DNA from 2 places in the Clavibacter sp. MX14-G9D genome. Region 1 is predicted to be linked to the other one. Evidence: predicted binding sites of a transcription regulator. Region 1 holds the regulator's gene; the other holds the start of a gene.
What was found. Region 1 encodes LexA, which represses DNA repair genes until DNA is damaged. Its sites were predicted from a motif close to TCGAACANNTGTTCGA; they were not measured.
Positions count from the first base shown of each region.

Region 2: Q6969_RS02765 (alpha-ketoglutarate-dependent dioxygenase AlkB) is a predicted target of LexA. The motif match lies at 4,163-4,178, and genes of this name have one in related genera.

Region 1 covers NZ_JAVCVL010000005.1:22,598-29,524, forward strand. The annotation lists gene Q6969_RS01265 (SseB family protein) at 1-538, opposite strand, end outside; gene priA (bifunctional 1-(5-phosphoribosyl)-5-((5-phosphoribosylamino)methylideneamino)imidazole-4-carboxamide isomerase/phosphoribosylanthranilate isomerase PriA) at 538-1,284, opposite strand; gene hisH (imidazole glycerol phosphate synthase subunit HisH) at 1,355-1,996, opposite strand; gene hisB (imidazoleglycerol-phosphate dehydratase HisB) at 1,993-2,601, opposite strand; gene Q6969_RS01285 (hypothetical protein) at 2,712-3,119, opposite strand; gene lexA (transcriptional repressor LexA) at 3,480-4,160, shown strand; gene hflX (GTPase HflX) at 4,237-5,802, opposite strand; gene Q6969_RS01300 (methyltransferase) at 5,844-6,470, shown strand; gene dapF (diaminopimelate epimerase) at 6,543-6,927, opposite strand, start outside.
Region 2 covers NZ_JAVCVL010000013.1:6,236-13,162, forward strand. The annotation lists gene Q6969_RS02740 (alpha/beta hydrolase) at 1-417, shown strand, start outside; gene Q6969_RS02745 (GNAT family N-acetyltransferase) at 414-941, shown strand; gene Q6969_RS02750 (hypothetical protein) at 1,002-1,640, opposite strand; gene Q6969_RS02755 (helix-turn-helix domain-containing protein) at 1,967-2,680, shown strand; gene Q6969_RS02760 (helix-turn-helix domain-containing protein) at 2,794-3,483, shown strand; gene Q6969_RS02765 (alpha-ketoglutarate-dependent dioxygenase AlkB) at 3,508-4,140, opposite strand; gene Q6969_RS02770 (alcohol dehydrogenase catalytic domain-containing protein) at 4,247-5,458, opposite strand; gene Q6969_RS02775 (Pr6Pr family membrane protein) at 5,600-6,289, opposite strand; gene Q6969_RS02780 (biotin/lipoate A/B protein ligase family protein) at 6,368-6,927, shown strand, end outside.

The DNA.
Region 1 (6,927 bases):
GCAGCGCGGCGGCGACCTCGGGGTCCTCCGGGCTCGGGATCCAGGGCAGCGATCGCGCGACCGCCCAGACGGCGGGTCGGCGCAGCACGAACTCGGTGTCGGACATGGGGTCGAGCACCACGAGGTCGGTCTCCTCGCTGGCGGCGGCCAACGCCACGCGGACCGCGTCGGCGGGGACGGGCCGCGCCGCCGGATTCCAGCGGCCCATGGCCGTGACCGAGGTGAACACCGGCATCACGGTGCGGCCGTCCGGGCCCTGGACCGTGATGATGGACAGCTCGGCGCTCTTGTCGACGGCCAGCCCGTGCTCGCCGACGCCCTCCTCGCCCAGGCGGGCGACGAGCGGGATCAGCAGACGCGAGTCCCGCAACGCGTCCACGACGACCTCCGGGCCCGCCTCACCGCGACCGTGCCGGGCGAGCGCCTCGGCCAGGGCAGGCGGCGCGGAGCCGTCGTCGCCGGGGAAGGCGGTCGGCTCGAACGACCGGCCCGCCCACGGCGTCCCGGCCGAGTCCGCGGACGGGGAGGAGCCGGCCATCATTCCCCGGCGACGTCGAGCGCCTCGCCGAGCGTGAAGGCGCCGGCGTAGAGGGCCTTGCCGACGATGGCGCCCTCGAGGCCGAGCGGCACGAGCTCGCGGAGCGCCTGGATGTCGTCGAGGCTCGACACGCCGCCCGACGCCACGACGGGTCGGCTGGTGCGCTCGAGCACGTCGCGGAGGAGCTGCAGGTTCGGACCCTGGAGCGTGCCGTCCTTCGTCACGTCCGTCACGACGTAGCGCGCGCACCCGGCGTCCTCGAGGCGCTCGAGCACCTCCCAGATGTCGCCGCCGTCCTGCGTCCACCCGCGGGCGGACAGCGTGCGTCCGCGGACGTCGAGACCGACCGCCACCGCCTCGCCGTGCTGCGCGATGACGCTGGCGGCCCACTCGGGGTTCTCGAGCGCTGCCGTGCCGAGGTTGATGCGCGTCGCGCCGCTCTCGAGAGCCACGTCGAGCGACCGGTCGTCGCGGATGCCGCCGGACAGCTCGATCTGGACGCCGTCGATGGCGCGGATCACGCGGGCGATGACGGACAGGTTGTCCCCCCGGCCGAAGGCGGCGTCGAGGTCGACGAGGTGCAGCCACTCGGCACCCTGCTCGGCCCAGTCGCGGGCAGCGTCCACGGGATCCCCGTAGCCGGTCTCCGTGCCGGCCGCTCCCTGGGTGAGGCGCACGGCCTGCCCCCCCGCGACGTCGACGGCGGGCAGCAGGGTCAGGCGGGGCGTGGTGGTGAACTCGCTCATGGGGACCTTCCGAGGATCGGGCGTGCGGGCGTGCGGGCGTGCGGGCCGTCGGCGACGGCGGGAGAGGACGTCAGGCGGCGCGGAGGGTGCCGAGCCAGTTCGCGAGCAGCCGGATCCCGGCGTCGCCCGACTTCTCGGGGTGGAACTGCGTGGCGGTGAGCGGGCCGTTCTCCACGGCGGCGACGAACCGCTCGCCGTGGGTCGCCCAGGTCACCCGGGGCGCGGGGAGCGGGGGGAGCGGATCGATGCCCCACGCCCGGGCCGCGTACGAGTGGACGAAGTAGAACCGCTCCTCCTCGAGGCCGGCGAACAGCGAGGAGCCCTCGGGGACGTCCACGGTGTTCCAGCCCATGTGCGGGAGGACGTCCGACTCGATGCGGTCGACCGTGCCCGGCCACTCCCCCAGGCCCGCGACGTCCACGTCGCGCTCGACGCCCCGGTCGAACATGACCTGCATGCCGACGCAGATGCCGAGCACCGGGCGCCCGCCGGCCAGACGGCGGTCGACGATGCGGTCGCCCCCGGCCGCGCGGAGAGCGCTCATGACGGCGGAGAACGCGCCGACGCCGGGGACCAGGAGGCCGTCGGCCTCGTGCGCGCGCCTCGTGTCGCCCGTCAGCTCGACGTCGGCGCCCGCCAGCTCCAGCGCCTTGACGGCGGAGTGCACGTTGCCGCTGCCGTAGTCGAGGACCACGACGGAGGGGCGCGTCACAGGGCGCCCTTCGTGGAGGGGATGCCGGACACGCGCGGGTCGAGCTCCTTGGCCTGACGGAACGCGCGGGCGAACGACTTGAACTCCGCCTCGGCGATGTGGTGCGGGTCGCGACCGCCCAGGACGGTCACGTGGACGGTGAGGCCCGCGTGGAAGGTGATGGCCTCGAACACGTGGCGGACCATGGACCCGGTGAAGTGCCCGCCGATGAGGTGCATCTCGAAGCCCGCGGGCTCGCCGGAGTGCACGAGGAACGGGCGGCCGGAGATGTCGACGACGGACTGGACGAGCGCCTCGTCGAGCGGGACGAGCGCATCGCCGAAGCGCGCGATGCCGGACTTGTCGCCGAGCGCCTCGCGGATGGCCTGGCCGAGGACGATGCCGACGTCCTCCACGGTGTGGTGCACGTCGATGTGGGTGTCGCCCGTGGCGGTGACCTTCAGGTCGGTCAGCGAGTGCTTCGCGAAGGCGGTGAGCATGTGGTCGTAGAACGGGACCGAGGTGCTGATCTCGGAGGCGCCGGTGCCGTCGAGGTCGAGCTGGAGATCGATGCGGGACTCGCTGGTCTGCCGCGTGACGTGCGCGGTGCGCGCGGGGGTGCTCATGATGACCATGCTACCGACCGGTCCCGACGGGCCCGCCCCGGTGCCGGCCGCCACCAGGAGCCGAGGCGGACCCGCGCCGCGCCCTCCCGCCGCCGAGGAGGGACGCAGGATCAGTGCGCGTACTCGGCGGGGACGGCGAGCTGCTGGCCGGCCGCGACGTCCGACGTGGGCAGGCGGTTGAGGTCGACGACCGAGGCGATGACGTCGCGCGGGTCCGCCGACGGCGCGATCTCCTCCGCGAGGTCCCACAGGGACTGGCCGCTCGAGACCGTCACGTACTCGAACGTGGTGCCCGAGGCGTCCTTGGCGGCGACCGCCGCGCCGCCGTTGAGGGCGACGAGCCCGGCGCCGAGCGCGAGCGGGGCCGCGACCAGGGCGGTGAGGACGATGCGGCCGCGCCGCGTGATGCGCAGGCGCGTGCGGGGCGCGACGGCGGCCTCCGGGGCGGATGCGTCGAGGACGGCGGCCGTGGTGGCATCGGCTGTGGTGACGGTGCGGAGTGCTGCTGCGGTGTTCATGGTGACCTCTCGTGCGAGACGGTGGGGCGTCGAGGCGACGCGCCCTGCGGTGCAGTGCGGTACGGCATGCGATGCGGGTCGGGCAGCCCGCACCCGGCTCTCGGCCGGGAGAGCCGGGTGCGAAGCTGTGTTCCGAACATACATTCGAATCACGGCCTCCGCAAGCCCTCATCGGCCTCGGACGGGCTCCGGACGCGCGACACGCTCGAACAGGTGTTTGCCCGGGGTGCCTCGGCTGGATACAGTTTCGAGTGCCTGGAGTCCATTCGACCGGGTACCACCGACATCGCCCCCGTGAGGGCGTCCGCCCGCCGGGCCGACGAGCCGCGGAGGCGTCGGCGACGAGAGGCGGACCGTGCCATGGCGGACGAGCGAGCAGCGGGCGGTGGCGCCACGAGGCGCCGCAAGAGCCTCAGCGAGAAGCAGATCTCGATCCTGGAGTTCATCCAGCGCACCATCGCCGGACAGGGGTACCCGCCGAGCATGCGGGAGATCGGCGACGCCGTCGGCCTCGCCTCGCTCTCGAGCGTCACGCACCAGCTGAACCAGCTCGAGCTCTCCGGCTACCTGCGGCGCGACCCGAACCGCCCGCGCGCGCTCGAGGTCCTCATCGACCTGCCCGGCACCGGCGCGGCGGAGGGCGGCGAGCCGGCGACGCCCGTCGGCGACGCCGCGATGGTGCCCATGGTCGGCCGGATCGCGGCCGGCATCCCCATCACCGCGGAGCAGATGGTGGAGGAGGTCTTCCCCCTCCCCCGGCAGCTCGTCGGCAAAGGCGACCTCTTCATGCTGCGGGTGGTCGGCGACTCCATGATCGACGCCGCCATCTGCGACGGCGACTGGGTGGTCGTGCGCCAGCAGAAGACGGCCGAGAACGGCGACATCGTCGCCGCCATGCTCGACGACGAGGCGACCGTCAAGGTCTTCCGCCAGCGCGACGGCCACACCTGGCTGCTGCCACGCAACAGCGCGTTCGAGCCGATCCTCGGGGACTTCGCCGAGGTCGTCGGCAAGGTCGTGGCGGTCATGCGCTCCGTCTGATCCGGCGCCGCGTCGCGCACGAGAGCGGCCGTCCCCCGAGGGGGACGGCCGCTCTCGTGCGTCGCGGCGGCGCCGGTCAGCTCGCGGGCACCACCGCGTAGGCCTGGACCTGCGCCTCCTGCTCGGCCGTGACCAGCGCGCGCACGCGCGTGCCCTCCTCGACGTACGAGGTCTCGAGCACCTTCGCGCCGTCGTGCAGCATCGCGACGACCTCGCCGTGCTCGAAGGGCACCAGCAGGTCGACCTCGATGGTGGGCTGCGGGAGCAGCTCGGCGATGCGCCGACGCAGCTCGTCGACGCCCTCGCCCGTCCGGGCGGAGACGAAGACGCCCTGCGGCGCGAGGCCGCGGAGGACGACGCGGTCGTCGTCCGACGCGAGGTCGCTCTTGTTGAAGACGACGATCTCCGGGATCGACGACGCGTCGACCTCGGCGATGACCTCGTGGACGGTGGCGAGCTGCGCCGCCGGGTCAGGGTGCGAGGCGTCGACCACGTGGACCAGGACGTCGGCGTCGGCGAGCTCCTCCAGCGTCGAGCGGAACGCCTCCACCAGCTGGTGGGGCAGGTTCCGCACGAAGCCGACGGTGTCGGCGAGCGTGTACAGCTGCCCCTGGTCCGTCTCCGTCTTCCGCACGGTCGCGTCGAGCGTCGCGAACAGCGCGTTCTCGACCAGCACGCCGGCCTTCGTCACCCGGTTGAGGAGCGACGACTTCCCGGCGTTCGTGTACCCGACGATGGCGACCGAGGGCACGGAGTGCCGATCGCGGTTGGCGCGCTTGGTGTCGCGCGCCGGCTTCATCGCCTGGATCTGCTTGCGGAGACGCGCCATGCGCGTGTTGATGCGACGGCGGTCGAGCTCGATCTTCGTCTCGCCGGGACCACGGGATCCCATGCCCGCCCCCGCGCCGCCCACCTGGCCGCCGGCCTGCCGCGACATCGAGTCGCCCCAGCCGCGGAGGCGCGGCAGCAGGTACTGCAGCTGCGCGAGCTCGACCTGGGCCTTGCCCTCGCGGCTCTTGGCGTGCTGGCTGAAGATGTCGAGGATGACGGCCGTGCGGTCGATGACCTTGACCTTCACCACGTCCTCCAGCGCACGCCGCTGGCTGGGCGCCAGCTCCGTGTCGGCGATGACGGTGTCCGCGCCGACGGCGGCGACGAGCGCGCGCAGCTCCTCCGCCTTGCCGCGGCCGAAGTAGGTGCTCGGGTCCGGCGTGGGACGGCGCTGCAGGAGCCCGTCGAGCACCACGGCGCCCGCCGTCTCGGCGAGGGCGGCGAGCTCCCGCATGCTGTTCTCGGCGTCGTCGACCGAGCCCTGGGAGTAGACGCCGATGAGGACGACGTTCTCCAGGCGCAGCTGCCGGTACTCGACCTCGGTGACGTCCTCGAGCTCGGTCGAGAGGCCGGCGACGCGGCGGAGCGCCTGCCGGTCGGCCCGCTCGCTCTGGTCGCCGTCGGATCCCTGCTCGGTGTCAGGGCTCGCGGACAGCGCCTGCGCGCCGGATCCGCGGAAGAGGGCGTAGCCGGCGGACCGCTCCTCCGCCCGGGCGAGGACGCGCGCGACGACGTCGTCCCCGATGCTGGTCTCGGTGGACGTCGTCGTCGTGTCCGCGGACTCGTGGTCGTGCTCGTCGTGCGTGATCATGTGCTCCCATCGTAGCCTCGGCGTCCGGTATCGTCCCGTGCATGGCCGACGCGCATTACTTCTCCTCGTCGCCGGCCGGGCCCCTGCGCACCCGCACGATCACGGTCGAGCTGGGCGGACGGACGGTCGACGTCGAGACCGCGGGCGGGGTGTTCAGCCCCGAGCACGTCGACCAGGGGACCCTCGTGCTGCTCCGGAGCGTCCCGGCCCCTCCGGCGGAGGGGCACGTGCTGGACGTGGGATGCGGCTGGGGTCCCGTCGCGCTCGATCTCGCGATGCGGTCGCCGGCGGCCACCGTGTGGGCGGTCGACGTGAACGAGCGGGCCCTCGAGCTGACGCGGGCGAACGCCCGGTCCCTCGGTCTCGAGAACGTCAACGCCGTGCTGCCCGAGGATGTTCCCGCCGGGCTGTCGTTCGCCACCGTGTGGTCGAACCCCCCGATCCGCGTCGGCAAGGACGCGCTGCACGGCATCCTGCTCGACTGGCTCCCGCGGCTCGCGGCCGACGCCGACGCGTGGCTCGTCGTGCAGCGCAACCTCGGGTCCGACTCGCTGCAGCGCTGGCTCGCCGCGACCCTGCCGGACGGGCTCGAGACGACGCGCGCCGCGTCCGACAAGGGCTTCCGCGTGCTGCGGGTGCACCGCGCCGCGGGCAGCAACGGCGCCTAGCCGCATCGCTCCGCTCAGCGCGCCCGCCGCGGGCGCGATCCGGATCGCGCCCGCCCGAGGCGGGAGGCCGGATCAGGCCAGCGCCACGACCCCGTCGAACACGAGCTCCGCGGGACCCGAGAGCCCGACGTGCTCGCCGTCCTCCGTCGGGAACATCCGCACCCCGAGCACGCCGCCGGGCACCTGCACCCGCCACTGGTGCGGGGCCGCGGCACCCGCCCAGTGCCGGGTCGCGAGGGCGGCCGCCGCCGCGCCCGTGCCGCAGCTCAGCGTCTCGCCGCTGCCGCGCTCGTGCACGCGCATGGTGATGTGGCCGACGCCGTCCACCACGAGCGGGTCGGCGGGCACCACGAGCTCGACGTTCGCGCCGTCGGCGGGCTCGGGATCCAGCTGGGGGACGAACGCGAGGTCCGCCTCGGCCAGCTCGTCCTCGCTCGACAGCGCGACGACCACGTGC
Region 2 (6,927 bases), on a different contig from region 1:
GCGTTCGGCGCCGACGACCGCAACTTCGACGTCAACGCGCTGAAGCCGTACCGGATGCGGGACTCCGTGCAGATCATGGGCCGCCCGCCCCGGAGGCTGGCGACCGACCTGCCCGTGCTCATCCAGGGCGGCGAGGAGGACTCGCTCGGCGGCCGCCGCGGCATGCAGCTGCTCGCCCGCGACTACAGCCGGCGCTCCGGCCTCAGCGACGTCCTGCTCATCGTCTACCCGGGCGCGCGGCACGAGATCTACAACGAGACGAACCGCGACGAGGTGGTCGCCGACCTCCGCAGCTGGCTGGACTCGCGCGTGGCGGCGGCGGGGGGCGGCGCGGCCGAGGACAGCGACGGCGAAGGCGACGGCGCGGACGATGCCGCGGTCGAGCGCGGCGACGCGGACGGCGGGACGCCGGCGTGACCTCCGCGGATCCGGCCGTCCCGCGTCCCGCCCTGCCCGAGGGGATCGCGCTCCGCCCGGCGCGCGGCGACGACCTGCCGTTCCTCGAGGACATGCTCCTGGCGTCGATGGACTGGCGCGACGACGGCTCCATGACCCGGGAGCGGATGCTGCGCACCCCGGAGCTCGCGCACTACGTGACCGGCTGGCCGCGCGCGGGGGACGTGGGCGTCGTCGCGGTGTCCGACGGGGATCCGGTGGGCGCGGCCTGGGTGCGGCTCTTCGCGGACGACGACCGCGGCTACGGCTTCGTCGCCCCCGACGTCCCCGAGCTCGGCATGGCGCTCCTCCCGTCGGCGCGCGGCCGGGGAGCGGGTCGCGCCCTCCTCGTGGCGCTCGTCGAGGCGGTCCGCGCGTCGGGGGCGCCGGCCGTGAGCCTCAGCGTGGAGGACGGCAACGACCGCGCCCGGGCCCTGTACGCGTCGCTCGGCTTCCTGCCCGTGGGACGCGAGGGCGGATCGGACGTGCTGCTGCTCCGCTGGTGACCCGCGGTGCTCCGGCGGCGCGTGCGGCGCCGCCGGAGCGCCGTCGGCCCTCCTCCGACGTCAGCCGCAGTGGCTGTTCCACACGTCCGGGACCATGGCGTACCAGTCCCGGTTCCCGCAGGGGAGGCCCGCGCTCCACACGCCCACGAGGGTGCCGATCAGGGCGTAGAAGAGGCCGCAGGCGAGCGTGCCCACCCCCGGGATCGCGCAGAAGAACGCGGCGCCGATGCCCCCGGCCGCGCCCATGATGATCCGCATCGCCGCGGGGGTCAGCCGGATGGTCTGCAGGTGCGGGGTGATCGCCTTGCCGACCTTGTGCCAGAAGTGCTTCCAGCCGTCCGACACCGCGACGGCGTCGACCGAGGCGGTCAGCCCGCCTCCCGGCGCGGCGGTCACGTCGAGCTGGGCGGCCGGGGCGCGGAGGCCGTCCGAGCTCCGGAGGGCCCGCACCTCCGCGGTCGCCTCCCGGGTGAGGGCGTCGCGGTCCGGTCGCGTCGCCCCCTCGTGCGGGCCGCTGGCCCACGCCGCCTCCGCGGTGTCGACGAGCTGGCGGACGCTCACCCTGCCGGTGGTGATGTCGTCGACGAGGGTGCCCGCCTGCAGGGAGGCGGCGACGGACTGGACCGAGGTCCGCGTGGCCGCCTGCGCCGGGACCGGCCCGGTGACCACCGCACCGAGGATCGCGAGCGCGGTCGTCACCCCGAGCGCGACGGCGCGACGGCCGTGACCGGCCCCGGGGCGAGGAGGGCGATGGCGCCGTCGAGTCGAGCGGGCCGAGGGCGAGGCGCTGCGAGGCATGTGGTGCTCCATTCGTCGGTGATGCGGGAGGGGTGGCGGCGCGGAGCGCGGGAGCGCCGGGGCATCCGAGGAGCGGCGGCAGCGCGCGGTGCCGAAGCTAGGCGGCTGTCAGACGATCGTCTGGCAGTTCTCCACAGGCAGGTGCCGCATCGGCCGGCACGACGCCGGTCGCGGGGGTCGGCTGTTACGGTCCGTGCGGCCCATCCGGTACGGAAGAAGGGGACGCTGTGGATCAGCGACGCGTGGAGATGCTCCGTCTCCGGCAGGAGATCGTGACGGCGGCGGGCGCGCTCTTCGCCCGGTTCGGGTACGAGGCCACCACCTTCTCCCGCATCGCGCGGGCCATCGACCGGCCCAAGTCCGCCATCGGCTACCACCTCTTCCCGTCGAAGGCCTCGCTGGCCGAGGCCGTCCTCGGGGAGGACGACCTCCGGTGGCAGAAGGCCGACGACGCCCTCGCGCGCGCCGGCATCTCGATGGGCGTCGAGCGCCTGCTCGCGCTGCTCGTGCTCCGGGCCCGCGAGATCGACGCGCACCCCGAGCGCGCGGGGGCCCTGCGCCTGCTGATCGAGCTGCCGTCGCTCGACGTCGATCCGCGCGGCCTGCCGCGCCGCCTCCTCGGCGCCGGCCGCGTCCGCTTCGCGCGCACGTGCATCGAGGCCGGGCTCACGGCGGACCTGCCGGGGCGGCGGGCCGAGATCGCGGCCTTCTCGGACCTGTTCCTGGACTCCACGCGCGGCCTCGTCCTCTGCCACCTGGCGCTGAGGGAGGACGAGCGCGTCGAGCCGCGGCTCTGCACCCTGTGGACGCATCTGCTCGAGGGCGCGGGCGTCCCCCAGGCGGCGGCCGTCGTGCGCCGGGTGTCGGCCTCCCCGAGGATCGCGGTGATCGCGGCGCAGGTGGAGGACGCGATGGCCGAGGAGGAGGCGGGCGTCCGCTGATCCGGGTGCCGCCGCGTCGCGGCACCCGCCGTTCACCTGATGGACCACTTCCCGTCGACGCGCGCTGCTACCGTCCGGGACGCTCCGATGCCCGGAGCGGACGGGAGCGCGACATGGACCGGCGTCAGGCGGCCGTGGCGCGTGCCCGCCGGGAGATCGTCGAGGCGGCCGGCGCCCAGTTCGCCGCGTACGGCTACGAGGCGACGTCGTTCTCGCGGGTGGCCGAGGCCATGGGCCGGCCCAAGTCCGCCGTCGGCTACCACCTGTTCGCGTCGAAGGAGAGCCTCGCGCACGCGGTGGTCGACGAGCAGGAGCGCCGCTGGCTCCGCATCGCCGCCGCGCTCGAGGGGCCGGGCGCCCTCCCGGAGCTCGTCGTCTTCCTGCTGACCGCGGCCCGCGAGGTGGAGGTCCGTCCCGTCGCGGCCGGCGCCGTCCGGCTCCGCCAGGAGATGCCGCGCCTCGGCCTCGGGGTCGCGCCGCGCTTCGACGTGGAGGCGTTCGTGCACCGGCTGCTGCGGACCGAGCTCGTGATGCAGGGCGTCCCCGAGCCCGAGCCGGATCTCGACGCCGCCGTCGACGTGCTGCTGGGCGCCACCCTCGGGGTGCTCTCCCTCCGGTCGACGCGCGCGCCGCGAGTGGATGCCGCCGACCGCCTGCGGATGCTCTGGATCCCGCTCCTCGCGCACCTCGGGCTCGAGGGCGTCGAGGCGGTCGTGCGGGACGCCCGCCCCCTCGACCCGGACGCCGTGGAGGCCGTCGCCGCCGCGGCGACCCCGACCGGGTGGGATCCCGTCCTCGCCTGATCGGCGACCCGCGGGCGACCCGCCTCAGGCCGGCCAGACCGGGCGGAACTGGATGCTGATGCGCGGCCCGACGGCCTTCGTGGTCTTGAGGATCGCGTGCTCGTGCGTGCGCTGCGCGCTGCCGCCCATGACCACGAGGTCGCCGTGCCCGAGCGGGAACCGCCGCACCTCCCCGCCGCCCTTCGGTCGCAGCGACAGCGTGCGCGCCGCCCCGACCGAGACGATGGCGACCATGGTGTCGCGGTCGATGGCACGCCCGACGCGGTCGCCGTGCCAGGCGACGCTGTCGTCGCCCGTGCGGTAGAAGCACAGCCCGGCCGTCTCCAGCACCTGTCCGGGCGGCCGTCCGTAGTGGTCGTTGAGCGCGTCGCGCGCCTGCTCGAGGACGGGCGCCGGCAGCGCGGCCCGGGGCCCGAACCACGACAGCAGGCGCGGCACCTCCACGGTGCGGCCGTGCATGGTCCGCGTGTCGGCCGTCCACTCGACGTCCTCCACGAGGCGCTCGAACAGCGCGTCGGAGTCGCTGACCCAGCCGGGGCGGATGTCGAGCCAGGCACCCTGCCCGAGGTCGAGCCGCTCGACCTCCGCGCCGAGCGCGCCGAGGCCGGGTGCCGCCCGGAGGTCGTCGAAGAGGGAGGCCTGGAACGCGATGCTCATGGCGCGAGCATAGCCCGGATGTTCGAACGCATGTTCGAACGCGGGAGGGGCGGGGAGGTCCGGGGCGCCGCCCGGGCGCGTCGTGCGCCGGACGGCCGCCGCCGCGTCACCCGACCTCGAGCACCGTCTTCAACCAGCCCTCCTCGCGCACGTCGAAGTGCTCGTAGGCGTCGATCGCGGTCGTCATCCCCTCGTCCTGCGTGGTGAAGCGCGTCGGGTCGTACACGCCGGATGCGACGAGGTCGATGAGCGGCGGCGTGACGCGGCGGTGGTCGCAGTTGCCCATGCGGATGGTGAGGTTCCTGTTCATCGCGGCGCCGATCGGGTACGACGTGAGCTGGGGCGGGTAGACGCCGATGATGCCGATGCGCCCCGACTTCCGCACCATCCGCACGGCCCACTGAGCGGCCTGGCTGGGAGCGTCGCCGGGGACCCAGAGGCCGTCGTGCGGGGAGGCGCCGGGCGCGACCTGCGCGACCTCGGCGGCGAACGCGTCCGCCTGCTGCTCGGCCTCCTCGGCGGCGGGACCCGCGTGCGGGCGCTGCGCGTCGACGCCGACCGCGTCGATCACCGCGTCCACGCCGATCCCGAGGGTCGCCTCCATCACCGCGGCCACCGGGTCCTCGCGCTCGAAGTGGATCACCTCGGCGTTCTGCTCGAGCGCCATCGCGAGGCGCGTCTCCACGTGGTCGACGGCGAAGACGCGCCCGGCGCCCATGCGGAAGGCGGATGCGACGGCGAACTGCCCGACGACGCCCGCGCCGAGGACCGCCACGGTGTCGCCCGGTCGGATGCCCGCGAGCTCGGCGCCGAACCAGGCGGTGGGGAAGATGTCGCTGAGGAGGATCGCCTGGTCGTCGGTGACCGCGTCGGGGAGCGGGATCAGCGTGTGGGCGGCCCACGGGATCCGCGCGTACTCGGCCTGCAGGCCGTCGATCGGGCCCGTCGTCTCGGGCCCGCCGAAGAACGACGTGCCGGCCTGCGGTCCGTTCGGGTTGGCGACGTCGCACTGGGCCGTGCTGCCCGCGCGGCACTGCGCGCACACGCCGCACGACATGGTCGAGCACACCAGCACCCGGTCGCCAGGGGAGAAGCCGCGCACCTGGGCGCCGACCTCGGTGACGGTGCCGATGGCCTCGTGGCCGAGGACGGTGCCCTCGCGCATGCCGGCCATCGTGCCGCGCACGAAGTGGAGGTCGGTGCCGCAGATGGCGCTGCGGGTGATGCGGATGACCGCGTCGGTCGGCTCCTGGATCCGCGGATCCGGCACCTCGTCCAGGCGGATGTCGCCCTCGCCGTGCCACACGACTGCCTTCATGCTGCCTCGCCTCTCCTCGTCCGATGCGGGACGGGCGGGCCGGATGCGCCGCCGTCCGTGCGTCCGACGCTAGGCCGGCACGTCCGCGGCGTCCGGGTCCGGGCGCCCCCTTGACGCGAGGCGGGAGGGGCGGCTACCGGCTCACGCCGTCGCGTGCGCGATCGCGCGGGAGGCGCGGCGCCCGACGGCGATGAGGGCCAGCGCCATGCCGCAGATGAACGCGGCGATGACGACCACCCAGACCGCGACGGTCGCGTATCCGCCCGCGTCGGTGGCGGGATCCAGGAACGGGTACGGGTAGTACGTGGCCGCCCCCGTGACCTCGTTGCCCGTGACGGGACCGCGCGCCAGCGTGACCGCGACCCACACCAGCGGGAAGACGACGACCCGCCCGACCGCGCCGTACCCGAGCGCGCGGCGGTCCGGCGCCAGGAGCCAGTCGAGCAGCACGAGCGCGGGCACGACGACGTGCAGCACCTCGTTCGACCAGGGCAGGTTCCCGCCGGGGATCGTCGGCAGGCCCCGCAGGAGGAGGTTGTAGACCACGCCCGTGGTCACCATGTACGTGGTCGCGGCGAGCCGGAGCGTCGTCCAGCCGCGGCCGGGGAGGGGGCCGCGGCGGAGCAGCCGCACGGCGCCGATCCCCATCACGACCGCCGCCAGCAGGTTCGACTCGATGGTGAAGTACATGAGGAAGTCGACCGTCTTCCCCCAGATCCCCGCCACCCCGATGCTGCGCCAGTACGCGGAGCTGACGGCGTACTGGCTGATGACGGCGACGAGCACGGCCGCGGTCGTGAGGAGGCGGACGACCGCCCACGTGATGCGCATGGCCCACGGTCCCACACGCCCGTGTCCGCGGGGATCCGGCGGCGGTGCGACGCGCCGGGCGGGCCGTAGGCTGGCCGGATGCATGGTGAGTACAAGGTCCCCGGCGGCAAGCTCGTCGTGGTCGACCTGGACGTGACCGACGGCCGCATCTCGGGGTTCCGCCTCGCGGGCGACTTCTTCCTCGAGCCCGACGACGCGCTCGAGGCGATCGACCGGGCGGTGAACGGCCTCCCCGAGGACAGCGACGCGAACGCGATCGCCGCCGCCATCCGCCGCGCGCTCCCGCCGCAGGCCGTGCTCCTCGGCTTCTCGCCCGAGGCCGTCGCCGTCGCGATCCGCCGCTCCCTGGCCCGCGCCACGAACTGGGGCGACTACGAGTGGGAGGTAATCCACGACCGCGCCTACCGCCCCGTCGAGCAGATGGCCCTCGACCAGGTGCTCGCCGAGGAGGTCGGCGCCGGGCGTCGGAACCCCACGCTGCGCATCTGGGAGTGGGACCAGCCGGCCGTCGTCATCGGCAGCTTCCAGTCACTTCGCAACGAGGTCGACGCGGAGCAGGCCGCCGCCCACGGCTTCGACGTCGTCCGCCGGGTGTCCGGCGGCGGTGCCATGTACATGGAGGCGGGCGCCGTCATCAC